DNA from 3 places in the Hydrogenophaga sp. GW101-3F08 genome. Region 1 is predicted to be linked to each of the others. Evidence: predicted binding sites of a transcription regulator. Region 1 holds the regulator's gene; each other region holds the start of a gene.
What was found. The regulator FNR, encoded in region 1, switches genes on or off when oxygen is low (the NO sensors DNR and NnrR bind a similar motif). The targets are predictions, from matches to a motif close to TTGATNNNNATCAA.

Region 1 (6,707 bases):
ATCGCCTATCTGCAGGTGCTGGGCACCGCTCGCAGCGCCAGCCGCCCGGCTGCCGAGGCGGCTCCGGCACCCGCTGCTGCTGATGTGACTCCGGCGGCCGAGGCTGCAGCGCCTACCGCTCCGGCTGTTGAGCCAGCGCCCGTCGCGGCGACTGGTACCAAGCAATAACCGCGGAAGGCCCACCATGGACATCAACGATCTGCGCAGCATCGTCACGGTGGTCAGTTTGCTGACCTTCGTGGGCATCGTGGTATGGGCCTGGTCCAAACGCAACCAGGCCAGCTTTGACGAGGCAGCCCAACTGCCCTTCACTGACGACTAAACCGCGGCACCAACAAGAGAAACATCATGAGCGACTTTACAAGTGATTTCTGGCACCTCTACGTGGGCGGGTTGACACTGGTCAGCATCATCGCCTGCCTGATCCTGCTTTGGATCAGTGGCACCACGAAGGCGAACACCCATGCCGACAACACCACCGGTCACGTCTGGGACGGCGATCTGGCGGAAATGAACAACCCGCTGCCCAGGTGGTGGGTCTATCTGTTCATCATCACGGTGCTCTTCGCGCTGGCCTACGGTGCGCTGTATCCCATGTTTGGCAAATTCCAGGGTGTACTGGGCTGGAGTTCGCAGGGGCAGCACACCTCCGAGGTTGCAAAGGTGGAGGCGGCCATCGCCCCGATATACGCCAAATTCAACGGCATGACCCCGGAGCAGATCGCTGGCGATGCGCAAGCCATGGCCATTGGTGAGCGTCTGTTCATGAACTACTGTGCCCAGTGCCATGGTTCTGATGCCCGTGGAGCCAAGGGCTTTCCCAACCTGACCGACGGTGACTGGCTGGGCGGTGGTGACCATGCGACCATCAAAAAGACGATTGCTCAGGGCCGTATCGGTGTCATGCCCCCGATGGCTGCTGCCGTGGGCAGTGCTGAAGACGTGCGCAACGTGGCGAACTACGTGCTGAGCCTGTCTGGCAGTCCGCACGACTCCGTGCGAGCCTCCCAGGGCAAAGAAAAGTTCGCTGCCTGTGCGGCCTGCCACGGCATGGATGGCAAAGGGATGGCGGCGGTGGGTGCTGCCAACCTGACCGATGGTACGTGGCTGCATGGCTGGGGTGAAGAAGCCATCATCCGCGCTGTGAACAATGGATTCACCAACCAGATGCCCGGGCAGTCGGCCTTGCTGAACGAAGCGCAGATCAACGTGCTCGCGTCCTACGTCTGGGGCATGTCGAACAAGCCCGCCAATTAAGGCAACCGAGGAGGCTGTGTGGTCGCTTTGACCGCGCAGCCTTTTTTCTTTCACCAACCACGGGTTCCTCGTGACTTCCGCCACGCCAGACGTCAGCAGCAGCAAACCGATCATTCCCATCACCCCGGAACCATCGCAAGGAGATGCTGCCGGCGACGAGGTGATGGTTTCTCTGTACGCTTCTCGCCAGAAAATTTACCCGCGCTCGGTCGCTGGTCTGTTTTCCAAATGGCGGTGGATTGCGGTCTGGATCACGCAGATCGTGTTTTACGGCTTGCCCTGGCTGGAGTGGAATGCGCGTCAAGCGGTGCTCTTCGATCTCGAAGCGCGCCGCTTTTACATTTTCGGCCTGGTGCTCTACCCGCAGGACTTCATCTACCTCACGGGGCTGTTGGTCATTTCGGCGCTGGCACTGTTCCTGTTCACGGCCGTGGCAGGGCGCCTGTGGTGCGGCTACGCCTGTCCACAGACGGTCTACACAGAGATATTCCTGTGGATCGAGAAAAAGGTCGAAGGTGACCGGTCCGCGCGCATGCGGCTCGACCAGTCACCCCTGTCGGCCGCCAAGTTCAGCAAGAAGTGGATCAAGCATGCGCTCTGGATCTTGTTTGCCCTTTGGACCGGCTTCACGTTCGTGGGCTACTTCACGCCGATTCGTGAGCTGACCTCGCTGTCCCTGGCGGCGTCCCTCGGCCCTTGGCAAACCTTCTGGATCTTCTTCTACGGGTTTGCCACCTATGGCAATGCCGGCTTCATGCGCGAACAGGTCTGCAAGTACATGTGCCCCTATGCGCGCTTCCAGAGCGCGATGTTCGACAAGGACACGATGATCGTCACTTACGACGAGAAACGTGGTGAGCCGCGTGGACCGCGTTCCAAGAAGGCGGACCCGAAAGCCCTGGGCCTGGGTGCGTGTGTGGATTGCACCTTGTGTGTGCAGGTCTGTCCCACCGGGATCGACATTCGAAAAGGCCTGCAATACGAGTGCATCGGTTGCGGGGCTTGCATCGATGTCTGCGATGAGGTGATGGACAAGGTGGGCTATCCACGTGGCCTCATCAAATACTCCACGCAAAATGGCATGGCGCAAGGGTGGAGCACCCGGCAGATGATCCGCCGCGCGATGCGCCCACGGGTCCTGGTGTATTCCGGCATTCTGCTGACCATCACCCTCGCCGTGATGATCAGCCTCTTCTTGCGCACCCCCCTCAAGGTCGACGTCATTCGTGATCGCGGCGTGCTGGCTCGCATGGTGGAGCAGGGGCGCATCGAAAACGTGTTCAGGCTGCAGGTCATGAACGCGACCGAAAGCACGCAGCGCTACGTGATCAGCGTGTCGGGGTTGCAGGGCATCACCATCGCGTCGGAAGCCGAGATTGAAGTGTTGCCCACGGAAGTCCGGTCTGCGGTGCTGCGGGTGCAGGTGCCACCCGATACGGCACCCAGCGGGTCCCACCCGATCCACTTCGAGATCCGGTCCACAGGGGATGAGGCATCCCAGGTAACCGAAAAAGCAGCCTTTCTTATCCCGCGCTGAAATGCGGACGTCGCCCATCCACCGACCACTCTGGAGTCTTCAATGAATACCGCAACCCTCAAAAATCCGGACCCTAAGCCTTCTGTCTCCTGGTGGCGCGTTCCCCACATGTGGCTGGTGGTGGGGGGACCATTGCTGGTGGTGGTCGCGAGCATCATCACCGCCGTCATTGCGGTGAAGGGCGCCGATCCCGTGCTCGACAAGGAAGACTACGAGCGCAACCTCCAGGTCGCGCGGTCGCTGCAAGGGCAGGCCCGCATTGACGCGCTGATCCAGCTGCAGCCCGCCCACCAGGCGCGCAATCACGCGGCCTCACCGGTGGTTCCAACCGACGAATAGGTGTGTGATGATCAAAGCTTCGTGAGGCGCATCACGACAACCTCCGAGTCAGCGACAGAACCCAAGGAGACAAAACAATGTGGGCTCAGCGATGGATGTGGATTGCATGGCCGGCTTTTCTGGTGGCCGCCGTACTGGAGATGATCGTGTTTGCCATGGTCGATCCCAGTGATCTGCACTGGTTCGGGCAACCGCTGGAGATGTCCAGGCAGGCCGTCTATACGATGGCCTTCTTTGTTTTCTGGCTGGTGACCATGGTGTCGAGCTCACTCACAGCGCTCTTGTCCATGTCCCCGTTCGAGGTCAACCGTTGTCCCGTTCCGTTGGAGGAGCGACCTCGCGACTGTGCCAAGAACGGTTCGTGTTCCTGAAGCAGTTTGTTGCTCAAAAATCAAGCCCCGCCCGAGCAGTCTCGGCGGGGCTTGGTTTTTGGGGTATGCCGGATGCGGGCCAGAAGCCGCTGCCTGAGTTCAGCGACAGGACTGTGGGTTGACGATCTGTTTGAGCGCGTCGGTGTTCTTGATGTGAACGTAGCGTTGCTTGACCTCGATCGTGCCTTCCTCGACGAACTTCGAGAACGTGCGGCTCACCGTCTCAAGCTTCATGCCGAGGTAGCTCCCGATTTCTTCCCGGGTCATGCGAAGAATCAGCTCCGACTGCGAGAAGCCTCGGGCATGCAGGCGCTGTACCAGATTGAGCAGGAAGGCGGCCAGCCGCTCTTCCGCCCTCATGCTGCCCAACAACAACATGACGCTGTGATCGCGCACGATCTCACGGCTCATGATCTTGTGCACATGGTGCTGCAGGGTTGTGAACTCTCTCGACAGCTGCTCGACATCGTCAAACGGCATGACGCAGACCTCGGCGTCCTCCAGCGCAATCGCATCGCAGGAATGGTGGTCACTGACGATGCCGTCCAGACCAATGATTTCGCCTGTCATCTGGAAGCCCGTGACCTGGTCCCGGCCGTCAGCCGTGGTCACACAGGTCTTGAAGAAACCTGAACGAACCGCATACAACGAGGTGAATTTGTCACCGGTGTTGAACAGCGCCGCTCCGCGCTTGATCCTGCGTCGCGAAGAAATCACGCTGTCGAGCTTGTCCATCTCTTCGGAATTCAATCCCATGGGTAAGCACAACTCGCGCAGGTTGCAGCTTGAACAGGCGACTTTGATGCTATGAACGTCCATATTTTTCCCGGAATTGCAGCCCGAGCTTACCCCATGGTTCCGCAGCCTGTCGAGCGAGCATCGGTTTCCAGAGACGGGAACTCAGGGTCAACCCGAGTATGACGGGTGGGCTTGATCAAGATCAAGGGGCTCGCCCTGTGCATGATGCACAGTAAAGCTGAAGAACTGGAGAATTGTTTGTGAGTCATGCCATTTCCAACGAATTGCTCAAGCGATTCGACGTCCCCGGACCGCGTTACACCTCTTATCCGACCGCTGATCGTTTCGTTGAAGCCTTCACCGAGCAGGACTATGTCCAGGCGCTGGAGCAACGCCGGGCCGGGTCGATGGCGTTGCCCCTGTCTCTCTACGTGCACATCCCGTTCTGCGAGTCGGTTTGTTACTACTGCGCCTGCAACAAGGTCATCACCAAGCACCATGAGCGCGCCGCCGAGTATCTGCGCTACCTGTCGCGTGAAGTCGATCTTCAGGTCCAGCATTTCGGTCAGGGGCACAGTGTTTCACAGTTGCACCTCGGTGGCGGCACACCCACTTTCCTCTCGGACGCCGAACTCGAAGACCTCATGGCCATGATCCGGCGAAACTTCACACTGGTGCCAGGCGGCGAATACTCGATCGAGGTCGATCCCCGAACCGTCACCGACCAGCGCCTGCAGACCCTGGCCAGACTGGGTTTCAACCGCCTGAGCTTTGGCGTGCAGGACTTTGACCCCGCTGTGCAAAAGGCGGTCCACCGCGTACAGCCGGCCGAGCAGGTGTTCGCGCTGGTGGACACGGCGCGCAAGATCGGGTTTGAGTCGGTCAATGTCGATCTGATTTACGGCCTGCCTCTGCAGACGCCCGAGTCGTTCTCCCGCACGCTGGCGCAAGTCAATGCCCTGCGCCCGGATCGCATTGCGCTCTACGCCTATGCGCATCTGCCCTCGCGTTTCAAGCCTCAGCGACGCATCATCTCTGCGGAGCTTCCCAGCGGCGGTGACAAGCTGTCCATGCTGTCGGCCTCGCTCGATGCGCTGATGGGCGCTGGATACGTTTATGTTGGCATGGATCACTTTGCCTTGCCGACCGATGCGCTGGCCGTGGCCAAGCGGCAGGGGCGCTTGCACCGAAACTTCCAGGGTTACAGCACCCAGCCAGACTGTGACCTGATCGCGCTGGGTGTTTCGGCCATCGGTCGCATTGGTGCCACCTACAGCCAAAACGCCAAGACGCTGGAGGAGTATTACGACGCGCTCGATCAGGGGCGACTGCCGATCGTGCGCGGGTTGGCCTTGACCCGCGATGATCTGCTGCGCCGGTCGGTGATCATGTCCATCATGTGCCAGGGGCAGCTCCAGTACGAGTCGATCGAACTTGGACACCTGATCGATTTCAAGACGTACTTCGCGCGCGAACTGGAGGCGCTGGCCGGGTTGGCCGAACATGGGCTGGTCACCATCGACGACAGTGGTGTGCAGGTGACGGCCACGGGCTGGTTCTTGGTGCGGGCCATTGCCATGGTGTTCGACAAGAACCTGCAGGTGGACCAGGACCGGGCACGTTTCTCCAAGATCATCTGATCGCTTGTTCGACTCGAAGCCCGAAGCACCCTGGGCTGCCGACTGCGCTACAGTGCCCTCATGCAGACTTCAATGGCGATCACGGCCCTTTTCATGGGGCTGGCCGGCGGGCCCCACTGCGTCGCCATGTGTGGCGCGGCCTGCGCAGGCATCGGTCGTGCCGCTGGTGAGCGGAGCACGCGCGCCTTGTGGACGTTCCAGCTCAGTCGCATGGTCGGCTATGCCTTGTTCGGTGCCTTTGCCGCCGGCTCGGTGCAAGGGCTGGCATGGTTGGGCACGAATACCACCGCCATACGTCCGGTCTGGACCATGTTTCATGTCGGGGCGTTGGTGCTGGGGGCCGTGCTGATCTGGCAGGCGCGCCAGCCGGCATGGATCGAAAATCTGGGGCAAACCGTCTGGCGCAAAGCCAGGCCCGTACTGACCACATTGGGGCAGCGTGCTCCGGTGGTGCTGGGCGTTGCCTGGGCACTCATGCCTTGTGGCCTGTTGTATTCGGCGCTGTTGGTGGCGTCGCTCTCGGCCAATGCGCTGGAGGGCGCGGCCATCATGGCGCTGTTCTCCCTTGGAACCTCTGTCTCGCTGACCGCTGCACCGTGGTTGCTGCTGCGTCTGCGTGGTGGCCGCTCGGGCGCATGGGGAATCCGTTTGGCTGGATTGGCGCTGGCGGCCACGTCTGGCTGGGCGCTGTGGATGGGCATCACGCATCCGACAGGGCTGTGGTGCGCTTGACTTTGTTTCAGGTCGCTTAAGTTCATCGTTCTGGAAGCGTTGCCAACACCGGGCCGAGTCGGGCGCGATGGCAAACGCAATTTTCTGTGATGT
Region 2 (6,707 bases), on a different contig from region 1:
AGCGGGCAGCCGGTGCCGCGGCGGTGCGCGTGCGCGCGGATGCTTTCCTGGCCACGGGCGCGGGGGTGGCTTTGCGGGGAGCGGTTTTCTTCGCCGCCGGCTGGGGCGTGCTCTTGCGCCCGGTCACGGCCCGCGCCGCCGCCTGGCCCAGGCCGCGCGTGACCTTGCCGGCCACGCCGGTGGCGGTCTTGACGGCCTGCTCGGTCAGGCCGCTGGCCACCTGACGGGTGGTGTCGAGCGCGGTCTGTTTGGCCACGTCTTTCAGCGCGCTGGCCGCGATGGTCTGGAACTGCTGCGACAGGGCGCCCCACCACTGCATGGGGTCCACCACGCCGCCCGCGGGCGCGGTGGCCTGGGCGGCGGCGGTCGGTCGCGCCCGGGTCTTGCGGGGCCGGGCCGCGGGCGGAGGCGCCGGTTCGTGGTCTTCCTCGTCCTCGTCGTCGGTGGTTTCGTCGGCACCATCCGCCCCCGCCTCGGCGGGCGGGGGGCTGCCGTAGGTGCGGGGCGGGATCTCGAGACCGGCGAAGGCGGTGTGGGCGGGGGCGGCGGCGGGCGCGCCACCGGTGAAGCTGGCCACGGTGTCGGCGGCCTTGATCTTGAGCGCGTTGGCCACGTCGCCCAGGCTGAAGTTCATGTTCTTCAGCGTGGCCAGGGTCATCTTCTGCACCTCCAGCGCCTGGATGGTCGCCCCCAGCGCCTTGGAATTCTGGTCGAGCCAGAAGTGCACGGCCTTGAGCTCTTCGATGCGTTTTTCCAGGTCCTCCACGTTGAAGGTGGGAGCCACCCAGTTGCCCAGGTTGGGCAACTGCGGAATGCTGTTGCCGATGCCTTGTGCCACGCCCCCGGCGGCCTGGCCGGCGAGGTTCTGCAGGAACTCAAAGCCCGGCACGAATTTGCCGAAACCGCTGCCCGATGTGTCGCTCATGAAGGTCTCCTGATGGGTCGTTCCGCGGTGGCTCTCAGCCGTCCACGCCGTAGCGGGGCGCGCGCCGTTCCCGCAAGGATGCCACACCTTCGTGCACGTCGGGGCCCCCAAAACCCATGAATTCCAGGGCCAGCGAGGTGTCGAACGCCGGGCCGGCCTGGCGCAGCCAGTTGTTGAGCGAATACTTGGTCCAGCGGATCGCGGTCTGGCTGCCGCTGGCCAGACGGTCGGCCACTTCATAGGCCTTGTCGAGCAGGGCTTCATCGTCCACCGCGAGCGACACCAGGCCGATGCGTTCGGCCTCTTCGCCGCTGATGGGGTCGCACAGCATCAGGTAGTACTTGGCCTTGGCCAGGCCGCAGAGCAGCGGCCAGACGATGGCGGCGTGGTCGCCGGCCGCCACGCCCAGGCGGGTGTGGCCATCGACGATCTTGGCGGACTTCGCGGCGATGGAGATGTCGGCCAGCAGGCCGGCCACCAGGCCCGCGCCCACGGCCGGGCCGTGCATGGCGCTGACGATGGGCTTGTCGCAATTGATCACGTTGTAGACCAGGTCGCGCGCTTCTTTCCAGACGCGGGTGCGCACCCCGAAGTCGCTCGCCATGTCCTGCACCAGCGCCAGATCGCCGCCGCCCGAAAAACCCAGGCCGCTGCCGCGCAGCACGGCGCAGCGCACGCTGTCGTCGCGCCCCACATCGCGCCAGATCTCGCTCAGTTCCCAGTGGCCTTCGTGGCCGGCGGTGGGCAGCTTGCCATTGCCCCCCGGGCCGTCGGCGCGCATCTGGATGTCGAGCACCGAGGGCACGCCCTCCACGGGCGGGCCACGACGGGTGATGGCGAGGGTCTGGTAGCGGCTGTAGTCCACAGGGGTCATGCTGGTCTCCGTTGCCGGGGTCTGACGCCCCGGGATCTGGGTGGAATGATCGGGCGATTCTGCCCCGTTTGACCGGCCGAACCGGCCCGATTCGCCGGAAATCCGCGCCACGGCATGGCGCTGGGGCGCGGGCCAAAACCGCGTCCCATCAGGTGGGACTTGACGTGTGTCAACGCCCCTGTCACGGTACAGGCGCAGTATGTCTGTCATGGCGCCGTCGCGAGCCATCGCCCGGAGCGCTTCCGAGAACCACGAGGAGAGCTTGCATGAGTCAGAACGTTTCCGACACTTTCGCCAACCAGCTGCGCGAGATGCGCACCGAGTTGCTGGGCCAGTTGCGTGGGCAGCGCGGCGGCAAGATTGGCCGCGCCGAGGCGGCCGCGGACGCCCGCGAGGCCAGCAGCGATGACTGGGCGCGGGCCGAGACCGAGCGCGACCTGGCCTTCGGGCTGGAGGAACGCGAGTCCGCCGAACTGGTGGCCATCGACGAGGCGCTCAAACGCATCGCCGACGGCAGCTACGGTCTGTGCATCGACTGCGGCGTCGCCATCGCCACCGCACGGCTGCACGCCAACCCGACCGCGTTGCGCTGCGTCGCCTGCCAGGAGAAGGCCGAGCAGGCCTGACCCCGACCGCACCGACCCGCGGCCCATTGCTTTCATTTGTTCAGGAGGTTTCCCATGCCCACTTTTCACGCCGTCGTCTGGATGGACCGCCGCGAGGCCCACGTGTTGAAGTTCGATCGTGAGCATGTCGAGTCCGAGAGCATCAAGTCCCGCTCGCACCACAAAGCCACCGGTGGCCACGTGGGCTCGCACCAGCTGATGCACGGTCGCGGCCCCGCGGCCAGTGGCAACCACTCCCCCGAAGGCGGGCACAGCTCGACCGACGAAAACTTCTACCACGAGGTCGCGCAGGCGCTCCAGGGCGTGCGCGAGATTCTGGTCACCGGCCCGGCCCAGGCCAAGGACGAGTTCCGCACCCATTGCCAGCACCACGAAAAGGACATCGCCAGCGCCATCGTCGATGTGGTCTCCGCCGACCACCCCACCGACCGCCAGCTGGTGGCCATGGCGCGCCAGTATTTCCTGAAGCACGACCAGAACGCCGGCGACCCCACGCAGCGCTGAGCCGCGGCGGCGGCGCTGCACATTCACGGGGGGTTTGCTATCCTGCCCGGATGCCGACCCACAGCCCTCAGACCCTTCCCGCCCGAAGCCTGTTCCACCTGGCGTTTCACGTCACCGACCTGGACGAGGCACGCCGCTTCTACGGTGGCGTGCTGGGTTGCGCCGAAGGCCGAAGCACCGACACCTGGGTGGACTTCGACTTCTTCAGCCATCAGATCTCGCTGCACCTGGGCGAGCCCTTCAAGACCACACGCACAGGCCGCGTGGGCGACCACCTGGTGCCCATGCCGCACTTTGGTCTGGTGCTGTTGCTGCCCGACTGGCGGGCGCTGGCCGAGCGGCTGGAGCGCGTGGGCACGGACTTCGTGCTGCGCCCGCAGGTCCGTTTTGAAGGCCAGCCGGGGGAGCAGTGGACGATGTTCTTCTGCGACCCGTTCGGCAACCCTATCGAGATCAAGGGTTTTGCCTCGCTCACGCAGGTGTATGCCCAATGATGGCGGCGCGGGTACCGATGCGGTGGGTCGATGAGCGGCCCGTTCGCGGCGCCAGACGTCGCCACACGCGCGTCGGTTGGCCGGTAGCATCGACCCCCTGAACGTCGCTCAAGAGGCGCGCACCCAGCGCCCGAGCCTGCATCCCCAAACACCCCCATTTCCCCACCAAGCCATCATGCGTTCATCCTCTTCCTCCTCCGGTCTTTCGCGACGCACTTTCAGCGGCCTGATCGCCGGCGCAGCCGTGCTGGGCACACCCGCCTTGAGAGCCCAGTCGGGCAACCGGGTGGTGCTGGGCCAGTCGGCCGCGTTCACCGGCGCGGCCGCCCAGTTGGGCATCCAGTTCCATGCCGGTGCCAAGCTGTACTTCGACCAGCTCAATGCCCAGGGGGGCGTGAACCAGACCCAGATCGAGTTGCGCCAGCTCGATGACGGCTACGAGCCCGACCGCTGTGCGGAGAACACGCGCAAGCTGCTGGACGACGAGGTGTTCGCGCTGTTTGGCTACATCGGCACGCCCACCAGCGTGGTGGCGCTGCCGCTGGCGATCAAGGCCCAGACCCCATTCTTCGCCCCGTTCACCGGCGCCATGGGGCTGCGCCAGCCGTTCAACCGCATGGCGTTTCACATGCGGGCCTCGTACAACGACGAAACCGCACTGATCGTGCGCCAGCTCACCAACCTGGGTCTGAAGAAGATCGCGGTGTTCTACCAGAACGATGCCTATGGCAAGGCCGGCCTGAGCGGCGTGAACCTGGCACTGGAAGCCCAGTCCCTCAAGCCGGTGGCCACCGCCACCGTGGAGCGCAACTCGGTCGACGTGGCCAGCGCGGTGAACACCATCAACGCGGCCCAGCCCGACGCGGTGGTGCAGATCAGCGCCTACGCGTCCTGCGCCGCCTACATCCGCGCCGCGCGCAAGGCGGGCTACGGCGGCAGCTTCTACAACGTGTCGTTCGTGGGCACGCAGGCGCTGGCCGATACCTTGGGCAAAGAAGGCGCCGGCGTGGCGGTCACGCAGGTGGTGCCTTCGCCGTACAGCTCGGCCCGGCCGCTGACGCGCGAGTTTCTGGCGATGATCGCCCAGGGCGGCAACAAGGTGCAGCCCAACTTCTCCAGCATGGAAGGCTTCATGGCGGCTAAGCTGTTCACCGAAGGCCTGCGCCGCGGCGGTGCGGGCCGGCCAACCCGCAACAGCCTGATCGAGGGACTGGAGAGCATCCGCGACCTGTCCATGGGCGGGTTCAACGTGTCGTTCGGCCCCGACAACCACGTGGCATCGAAGTTCGTGGAGCTCTCCATGCTCACCGGCGACGGACGGATCCGCACCTGAGACCCTGGTCGGACAAGCCCCGGGCCGGGCCACCGCTGCGCCCGGGCCCGGAACGTGTTCGCGGTCTCAGCGATCCAGCGGCGCGATCTTCTGGTCGATCGCCCCGAAGACGCTCTGGCCGTCCTTGCCCTTCATCTCGATGCGGATGGTGTCGCCGAACTTCATGAATTCGGTGGTCGGCTGGCCGTCCAGAATGGTTTCGATGCAGCGCTTCTCGGCGATGCAGCTGTAGCCCTTGGGCCATTCCTGGCGCCCGTCCACCTCGATCGCCTTGTTGCTCACGGTGCCCGAGCCCACGAGGGAACCGGCGCGCACGTTGCGCGTCTTGCAGATGTGGGCGATCAGCTGGCCGAAGTGGAAGGTCATCTCCGGGCCGGCGTCGCACATGCCGACCTTGCGGCCGTTCCAGGTGGACTGCAGCGTGAGGTTGACCCGGCCACCGGCCCAGGCATCGCCCAGCTCGTCGGGCGTGACCGCCACCGGGCTGAAGGCGCTGGCGGGCTTGCTCTGGAAGAAGCCGAAGCCCTTGGCCAGTTCGGCCGGGATCAGGTTGCGCAGCGACACGTCGTTCACCAGCATCAGCAGGCGCACGCCGTCCAGCGCCTGCTCGGGGCTGGCTCCCATGGGCACGTCGCCCGTGACCACGGCGATCTCGGCTTCGAAGTCGATCCCGAAGTCTTCGCTGGGCACGACCACGTCGTCGCAAGGACCAATGAAGTCGTCGCTGCCGCCCTGGTACATCAGCGGATCGGTGTAGAACGAAGCCGGCACCTCGCTGCTGCGCGCCGCACGCACCAGCTCCACGTGGTTGATGTAGGCCGAGCCGTCGGCCCACTGGTAGGCCCGCGGCAGCGGCGCCATGCACTGGGCGGGGTCAAACGGGAACGCGTGGCGCGCCTTGCCCTGGTTGAGCGTGACGTACAGGTCGTGCAGCTGGGGGGCGTGGAAGTTCCAGTCGTCCAGCGCCTGCTGCAGCTTGTGGGCGATGCCCGTCGCATAATGAGCGGTTGACAGATCGCGTGAAACAACCACCAGTTGTCCGTCGCGTGAGCCGTCTTTGTAAGTGGCGAGTTTCATGCAAGTCTCCTGCTGCGGGTTCTTTGAGATGCCATGATTCTGCCCCCGGCCAACCGCTCACACGACCGACCGCCGGGTGGCGCTCCCCAGGGAGCCATCATGCACATGGAATTACGAATAGTGAAATCAGTTAACCTATCCGTAAGAACCGGATTCTAAAACAAAGTCCCGACGCGCATGCAATGACCCCGGAATTCCCCCTGGAACCCGCCCACGGTCCCACCGTGCAAAACCGAACGCCCACCATGCCCGCTGCCCCTCGCCCCTCCGCCACCGCTGTCGCACCGGCCCGCGCACCGCGGCGCGCGGCCCCGCCCGCCACGGAACCGAGCGACGATGACGAGCCCTTGCGCGCGGGCATCCAGTCGGTCGAGGTCGGCTTCGAGCTGCTCAACGCGCTCTCCAACGCGCCGGGCTCGCTGATGCTGCGCGACCTGGCCGCGGCCGCCGGCATGAGCGCGGCCAAGGCACACCGCTACCTCGTGAGCTTCCAGCGCATGGGCCTGGTGATGCAGGATCCGGCCACCACCCGCTACGACCTCGGCCCCGCGGCCCTGCGCCTGGGCCTGGCCAGCCTGAGCCGGATCGATGGCGTCAAGCTCGCTCGCGAGCGGGTCGAGGCCCTGCTGCTGGAGACCGGCCACACCCTGGCCATCGCGGTCTGGGGCAACCAGGGGCCGACCATGGTGCACTGGGCCGAAGCCCCCCAGACGGTGCCGGTCACGCTGCGCCTGGGCGACGTGATGCCGCTGCTGACCTCGGCCACCGGACGCTGCTTTGCCGCGTTCATGGGCCACGAAGGACGCGATGCCCAACGCATCGCCCCCATGATCCGCGACGAGCTCGCGCGCCTCAAGAAACTGCCGCGCAACGG
Region 3 (6,707 bases), on a different contig from region 1:
TGCCGGATCGGCAACTGCCGCTCCAGTCGGTCCTCCAGTTCGCCAATGCTGGCCTCCAGACCGTTGCCAGACTGCTCGATCACCCGGGTCAGAATGGTTTGCAGCAGGTCGATTTTCTGGTGCATCTTGTCCGACAAGTCCCGCTCGCGCGCTGCCGTGGCCTGCATTTCCGTCTGCAGGTACTGCCGCAGTTCGGTGAACCGGGAGGCCTCGGCCTGATCGGCCAGGCGGCGCTGTTCGGCCACCTCGCGCGTGATGCGGCGCACCTCCATCAGGTGCATGGTCTGGTAGTACACCAGCGCGAGCAGGAACACCACCAACACCAGGGCCAGCATGCCCAGCAGCACCAAGCCCATGGGCGCTTGCACCTCGGAGAACCCGAAATGGAGCGTCGAAGGTTGCAGGATCTGTTCGAAATTGAGGGCCACGAACCCGGCAATCAGCAGGATGAACAGGATCAGGAGGAGTGTTCGAATTTTCATGGCGGTCTCTCTCGGGTAAGCCCGGTCCCGGAGTGGGGCTGGGGCGAAAACCATCGTACCGCCGTTCGGCCACAGACACTGTAAGGAGTCGCACACATGGTAGATTCCCTCCATGAACTGGTTGGATGACGTGAAATGGGATGCCCAAGGGCTGGTCCCGGTGATTGCGCAGGAAGCCGCGAGTGGTGACGTGCTGATGTTTGCGTGGATGAACCGCGAGGCCTTGCAGAAGACCGCCGAACTCGGGCGGGCGGTCTATTTCAGCCGTTCGCGCAACAGGCTCTGGTTCAAGGGCGAAGAATCCGGCCATGTGCAGACGGTGCACGACATCCGGCTGGATTGCGACAACGACGTGGTGTTGCTCAAGGTCACCCAACTGGGCCACGAGCCCGGCATTGCCTGCCACACGGGCCGCCACAGCTGCTTCTACCAGCGCCACGAAAATGGCCAGTGGCATGCGGTGGACCCGGTGCTGAAAGACCCCGAATCCATCTACAAATAGAACACCGCATGTCTTCCATTGATGCCCTGGCGCGCCTGGCCGCCGTGATCGAAAGTCGCAAACCCGTGAATGGCGGCGACCCCGAGAAGAGCTATGTGGCCCGGCTGCTGCACAAGGGGCCGGACGCCTTTCTGAAGAAGATCGGAGAGGAAGCCACCGAAACCGTCATGGCCGCCAAAGATATCGACCACGGGGGCGACAGTCAGAAGCTGGTCAATGAGGTGGCCGATCTCTGGTTCCACTGCATGATCGCGCTGGCGCACTACGGAAAGACGCCTGCGGATGTGGTGGGTGAACTGGTTCGCCGCGAAGGCCTGAGCGGGCTGGAAGAGAAAGCACTGCGCAAGGCGGTCGCGCGCGAGTCCGATCCCGCAAGCCCTGGAGGCGAGTCATGAGCGACATTGTCGATGTGGAAGCCGTGGACAGCGAGAAAGCGCAATCGCTCAAAAGCGTGGGCTGGCTCAGTTACATCCTGCATCTGATCGTCGCCGTGGCGGCGGTCGTGCCCGGTGCCCAGGTGGGCGCTGGCCTGTTGCTGGTGGCGCTGGTGATCGACCTGGTCAAAAAGGATGATGCGGAAGGGACTTGGCAGGTCAGTCATTTCCGCTGGCGCATCCGCACCGTGATCTGGGCCGGCGTGCTTTACATCGTCACGCTCCCGCTGTGGTTTTTGCTGCTGCTGCCGGGAATGATCGCCTGGGCCGTGATCTCCATCTGGTTCCTCTACCGCATCGTCAAGGGCATGGTGCGCATGAATGCCAATCAACCCATGCCCGACTGATCAGATTCCCGAACCATGAGCGCACACGACCCGAACTGCATCTTCTGCAAGATCATCGCCGGACAGATTCCGTCAAAAAAGGTCTATGAAGACGAAGATATTTACGTCTTTCACGACATCCACCCTTGGGCCCCCGTGCACTTCCTCATGGTGCCCAGGCAACACATCCCGTCGCTGGCGCAGCTCACACCCGAGCACGAACGCCTGATGGGGCGCATGATGGTGCTGGCCCCCCGGCTGGCTGCGGAGCAGGGCTGCAACCCGTATCCCGATGGCGGGTTTCGCATGGTCTGCAACACCGGCGTTGAGGGGGGGCAAGAGGTGCACCACCTGCACCTGCATGTGATGGGCGGACCGCGCCCCTGGTTGCGCGGTTGACTGCGGTTCCGGCGTCCTTCTGCCCGTCCGGAAATTCCCGCTGGACGGGCTGCTGAACTCTTGCCCGGGCTTAGAATCCCACCCACAGCGTCAGGCGCACCACTTCTATATGTTTGGAGAAAATCATGGGTTCTTTCTCGATTTGGCACTGGTTGATCGTGCTGCTGATCGTTGTGATGGTTTTTGGCACCAAAAAGCTCAAAAACATCGGTTCGGATCTGGGCGGCGCCGTCAAGGGCTTCAAGGATGGCATGAAGGAAGGTGGTCAAAGCGCGGCGGATGCCACGTCCGCGCCTGCCGGTCAGGTGACGCAGGACACCCGCACCGACAAAAACACCATCGACGTTGAAGCCAAGCAGAAAAGCTGAGCTTCTGAGCCCGCCGGCGCAGCCCGTGCGCATTGCCCCGGCGACCACTGGGCTTGATTCCAATGCCCGACCTTGCCCGCAGGATGGCTGATACATGATTGATCTGGGCATTTCGAAACTCGCTCTGATTGGGGCGGTGGCGTTGATCGTCATCGGCCCGGAAAAATTGCCGCGCGTGGCGCGCACCGTGGGCGCCTTGCTGGGCAAGGCGCAGCGCTACGTGTCCGACGTGAAGGCCGAGGTCAGCCGGTCCATGGAGCTCGAAGAGCTCAAGAAAATGAAGGACTCGGTGGAGAGCGCCGCCCGCGATGTGGAAACTTCGGTGCAGAGCGGCGCCAGCGACTTCGAAAAATCCTGGTCCGAAGCCACCGCCGGCCTGGACGGCACGTCCTACGGTTCGGACAGTCATGACGCCATGGGCTCCATCGGGTCTTCGCTGTACCCGGTTTACAAACATCCGAAAAAGAACTGGCGCATCAAACAGAACGCCATGCCCCAATGGTTCAAGGCGCGCACCGGCGTGCGTACCCGAACCCAGTCCGGTGCGGCCCGCGTGGCCCGTTTCCGGCCCCGCTCTTCCTCCGCTCCCCGCTGATGTCCGATCCCAAAGATTCCACCGACGAACTCGCCGGTACCGAGCAGCCGTTTGTCCAGCATCTCATGGAGTTGCGAGATCGCCTGCTCTACGGGATGGCGGGGCTGGGTATCTGCATGGCCTTGCTGGCGATCTGGCCCGGCCCCAGCGGTTTGATCGATCTGATCGCGGTGCCCATCCGGGCACACATGCCCCCCGATGCCAAGTTGATCGCAGTGGGTGTTTTCTCTCCTTTTTTCGTGCCCATCAAGGTCTTGGCCATGGCCGCCCTGCTGCTGTCGCTGCCATGGTGGATGTACCAGATCTGGGCCTTTGTGGCGCCTGGCCTATACAGCCATGAGAAGCGGTTTGCCGTGCCGCTGATCGTTCTGGGCAGCTTGCTGGCCTATGTCGGTATTGCGTTCGTGCAGTTTTTCGTGCTCGACAAGATGTTTGGCTTCATCCAGCAGTTCACGCCCGCCAGTGTGGCCGCGACCCCCGACATTGCGTCGTATGTCGAAGCCATTCTTTCGCTTTACCTGGCGTTCGGTCTGGCGTTCCAGGTGCCTATCGTGGTGGTGCTGCTGGTCAAGATGAACATGGTCTCGGTGAAGCAGCTCAAGGAATTCCGGGGCTATTTCATCGTCGTGGCGTTCATCATCGCGGCTGTGGTCACGCCGCCCGATGTGATCTCTCAACTCGCCCTGGCCGGCCCCATGTGCCTGCTGTATGAGGTGGGCATCTGGGGGGCGCAATGGTTCATCAAGAGCACAGCGGCCCCTGAGCAGACGGCCGAGGACGCCGCCAAATAAGGCGAACCCGCCGCGCACAAGGCTCGGCGGGTCTTGTCCAATCGCGGCGCACGTGAATTTCAGCGCTGTTCCTGCACGGTGGGTTGTTGCGTTCGCTTGCCTGGTATGACGTCGATCCGGGTCTTGCCATCCTTGCGCACCACATCCAGTGTCGCGGCCTGCCCCGGTGTCAGGGCGGCCACGGCGGACAACAGCTGTGCCACGTTCCCCACGCTGCGTCCGGCCACGCTGGTGATCACGTCTCCCGGGCGGATGCCGGCCTTGGCGGCCGGACCGTTTTGCAGCACGCCGGTGATGATGACGCCAACGCCCGACTCGATGCCAAAGCTTTCGGCCAATTCGGCGGTGAGGTCCTGGGGTTCCACGCCGATCCAGCCGCGAGTGACCTGACCGTCCTTCACGATGGCGTCCAGCACGCTGCGCGCGGTGGAGGTGGGGATCGCGAAGCCGATGCCCATGGACCCCCCCGAGCGCGAGTAGATGGCGGTGTTGATCCCCATCAGATGCCCATTCACGTCCACCAGCGCCCCACCCGAATTGCCGGGGTTGATGGCCGCATCGGTCTGGATGAAGTTCTCGAAGGTGTTGATGCCCAACTGGGTGCGTCCCAGGGCGCTGACGATGCCGCTGGTCACCGTCTGGCCCACCCCGAAGGGGTTGCCGATGGCCAACACCTGGTCGCCGATGGACAGCGCGTCCGAGTCGCCCAGCGTGATGACGGGCAGGTCCTTCAGGTCGACCTTGAGAATGGCCAGGTCGGTTTCGGGGTCGGTGCCAATGACCTGTGCCGCGCTCTTGCGACCGTCGTTGAGAATCACCTCGATTTCATCGGCTTCTTCGATCACATGGTTGTTGGTGAGGATGTAGCCAGCGGGGCTGACGATCACCCCCGAGCCCAGCCCCGCCTGGGGCTGTGATGGATTCTGGTCACCAAAGAAAAAGCGGAACCATGGATCGGCGGCTTGCGGGTTGTTCTCAGGCGCCTTGCTGGTGTTGATGCTGACCACCGCGGGCGACGCGGCGCGCGCGGCCGCTCTGAAGCCGTTCGCTGCGATGTTCTCGTTGGCCGTGGCCGGGGTGGCGGACTCCAGCACCGGGACCACCGACGTGGTGAGCGCGCGCCGATCCAGCCAGTCGGGTTTGAGCGTGGCGATCACGAAAAATGCGGCCAGCAGCACGGTCACGGATTGGGCAAAAACCAGCCAGAGTCGTTTCATGTCAGATAGAGGTTGAGGGTTCTTGAGTGCTCGGGATGCCGGGCTCACAGCGGAAGATTCCTCGTCATTGTCCCGCATATGCCTCCCATATACCTCCGGATCTGCGGAGTTCAAGTGAATTGACGCAGGTCAATGCACCGGTGATGCCGCCGCAGTGCAATGGGCGCTCCTCAATGAAGAAATGGAGCAAGCGATGAAAGCCTTGGTGGACCTGTTTTCAACCGACTATGGATTGTTCAGCATTGCAGGCATCGTCTTCATGATTGGCATGGTGATCTGGTTCTACCGGTTTTTCATGCGCAAGATGGACGAAGGCGAGCGCGCCCAACACTGAGGGTGCGACGACCCCATAGTCCGGTGGACAACCACCACCGGCTGTGTGGGGGGAGGCTGGGGGCGGCCCAAGGGGGCGGGTGTCAAAATGGGGTTCTGTGCCAGAGCCACGTCGGGCCTATGGGTTCGATGCCATTTGCCTCCAAAGGCTGTTTTTCCCCATGAGTTTTTCCGCACCCAAAGACCCTCAGAGCCCGCTGCCACCGCCCGCCGTCACGCGGGAAATGTTGCTGGGTGCGCTGGACGCACTGCTGCAACCAGCGCTGTACCGCGATTACGGCCCCAACGGGCTGCAGGTGGAAGGGCGTGGCCACATCCGCAAGTTGGTCACTGGTGTGACCGCCAGTCGGGCGCTGATCGACGCGGCCGTGAGTTCGGGGGCCGATGCCATCCTGGTGCACCACGGGCTGTTCTGGCGTGGGCAAGATGGCCGGGTGACAGGCTGGATGAAGCAACGTCTATCGCGCCTGCTGGCGAATGACATCAACCTGTATGCTTATCACCTGCCGCTGGACGGCCATGCGGCGTTGGGCAACAACGCGCAGCTGGCGCGGCAGCTGGGCATTGACTTGTATGAGGGGGAGCGTGGCCGTTTCGGTGAGCAGTCGCTGGGCTTCATCGGGCGGTGGTCCGCACCCTCTGCGGGCGCCTTGGCGGCCCATGTCGGGCGCGTGCTGGGGCGGTCCGTGACGTTGGTGGCCGAGCCTGATCGCCCCATCGAACATGTGGCTTTGTGCACGGGTGGCGCACAAGGCTATTTCGAAAGCGCCATTGCGGCGGGTGCTGATGTGTTCATCACCGGCGAAATATCCGAACCCCAGGCGCACTACGCTCGCGAATGCGGCGTGGCTTACCTGGCCTGTGGACACCACGCGTCCGAACGTTACGGCGCACCCGCGGTCGGTGCCCATGTGGCGGCCCAGCTGGGACTGGCGCATGAATTCATCGACATTGACAACCCTGCCTGAACGGTTCCATGAGCACGTTTCCCACATCGGCCGCCTTGGTCGGCGCGCCAACCACTGTCGAATCACCGGTGATTCTGACCATGGGCGACCCGGCGGGCATCGGTCCGGAAATCGTCGTCAAAGCATTTCACGAGCGTCCCGAGTTGCTGCGGCAGGTCGTGGTGGCGGGTGACGTTGCGACGCTCAGGCGCGCAGCCCGTCTGGTGCAGGCGGATTCGGAGTCGGTTGCCGGGCGGTTGATGGTGGCGCAACTCGCCGAGGTGTCTGACTTTGGCCAGCTGCCACCGGGTTG

Region 2: AC07YZ_RS22890 (TraR/DksA family transcriptional regulator) is a predicted target of FNR. The motif match lies at 1,959-1,972, and genes of this name have one in related genera.
Region 3: AC07YZ_RS15930 (DUF3149 domain-containing protein) is a predicted target of FNR. The motif match lies at 5,234-5,247, and genes of this name have one in related genera.

The regions. Positions count from the first base shown of each region.
Region 1 covers NZ_JBWKZP010000002.1:799,039-805,745, forward strand. The annotation lists gene ccoO (cytochrome-c oxidase, cbb3-type subunit II) at 1-168, shown strand, start outside; gene AC07YZ_RS09365 (cbb3-type cytochrome oxidase subunit 3) at 185-322, shown strand; gene ccoP (cytochrome-c oxidase, cbb3-type subunit III) at 349-1,257, shown strand; gene ccoG (cytochrome c oxidase accessory protein CcoG) at 1,328-2,794, shown strand; gene AC07YZ_RS09380 (nitrogen fixation protein FixH) at 2,837-3,133, shown strand; gene AC07YZ_RS09385 (hypothetical protein) at 3,211-3,504, shown strand; gene fnr (fumarate/nitrate reduction transcriptional regulator Fnr) at 3,604-4,323, opposite strand; gene hemN (oxygen-independent coproporphyrinogen III oxidase) at 4,503-5,882, shown strand; gene AC07YZ_RS09400 (sulfite exporter TauE/SafE family protein) at 5,955-6,614, shown strand.
Region 2 covers NZ_JBWKZP010000012.1:59,084-65,790, reverse strand. The annotation lists gene AC07YZ_RS22900 (PhaM family polyhydroxyalkanoate granule multifunctional regulatory protein) at 1-925, opposite strand, end outside; gene AC07YZ_RS22895 (enoyl-CoA hydratase/isomerase family protein) at 960-1,799, opposite strand; gene AC07YZ_RS22890 (TraR/DksA family transcriptional regulator) at 2,066-2,425, shown strand; gene AC07YZ_RS22885 (hypothetical protein) at 2,480-2,929, shown strand; gene AC07YZ_RS22880 (VOC family protein) at 2,980-3,423, shown strand; gene AC07YZ_RS22875 (ABC transporter substrate-binding protein) at 3,599-4,756, shown strand; gene AC07YZ_RS22870 (fumarylacetoacetate hydrolase family protein) at 4,823-5,833, opposite strand; gene AC07YZ_RS22865 (IclR family transcriptional regulator) at 6,079-6,707, shown strand, end outside.
Region 3 covers NZ_JBWKZP010000006.1:51,479-58,185, reverse strand. The annotation lists gene AC07YZ_RS15975 (LapA family protein) at 1-482, opposite strand, end outside; gene hisI (phosphoribosyl-AMP cyclohydrolase) at 586-984, shown strand; gene AC07YZ_RS15965 (phosphoribosyl-ATP diphosphatase) at 993-1,379, shown strand; gene AC07YZ_RS15960 (DUF4870 family protein) at 1,376-1,765, shown strand; gene AC07YZ_RS15955 (histidine triad nucleotide-binding protein) at 1,781-2,143, shown strand; gene tatA (Sec-independent protein translocase subunit TatA) at 2,269-2,511, shown strand; gene tatB (Sec-independent protein translocase protein TatB) at 2,606-3,106, shown strand; gene tatC (twin-arginine translocase subunit TatC) at 3,106-3,897, shown strand; gene AC07YZ_RS15935 (Do family serine endopeptidase) at 3,957-5,114, opposite strand; gene AC07YZ_RS15930 (DUF3149 domain-containing protein) at 5,308-5,448, shown strand; gene AC07YZ_RS15925 (Nif3-like dinuclear metal center hexameric protein) at 5,609-6,415, shown strand; gene pdxA (4-hydroxythreonine-4-phosphate dehydrogenase PdxA) at 6,424-6,707, shown strand, end outside.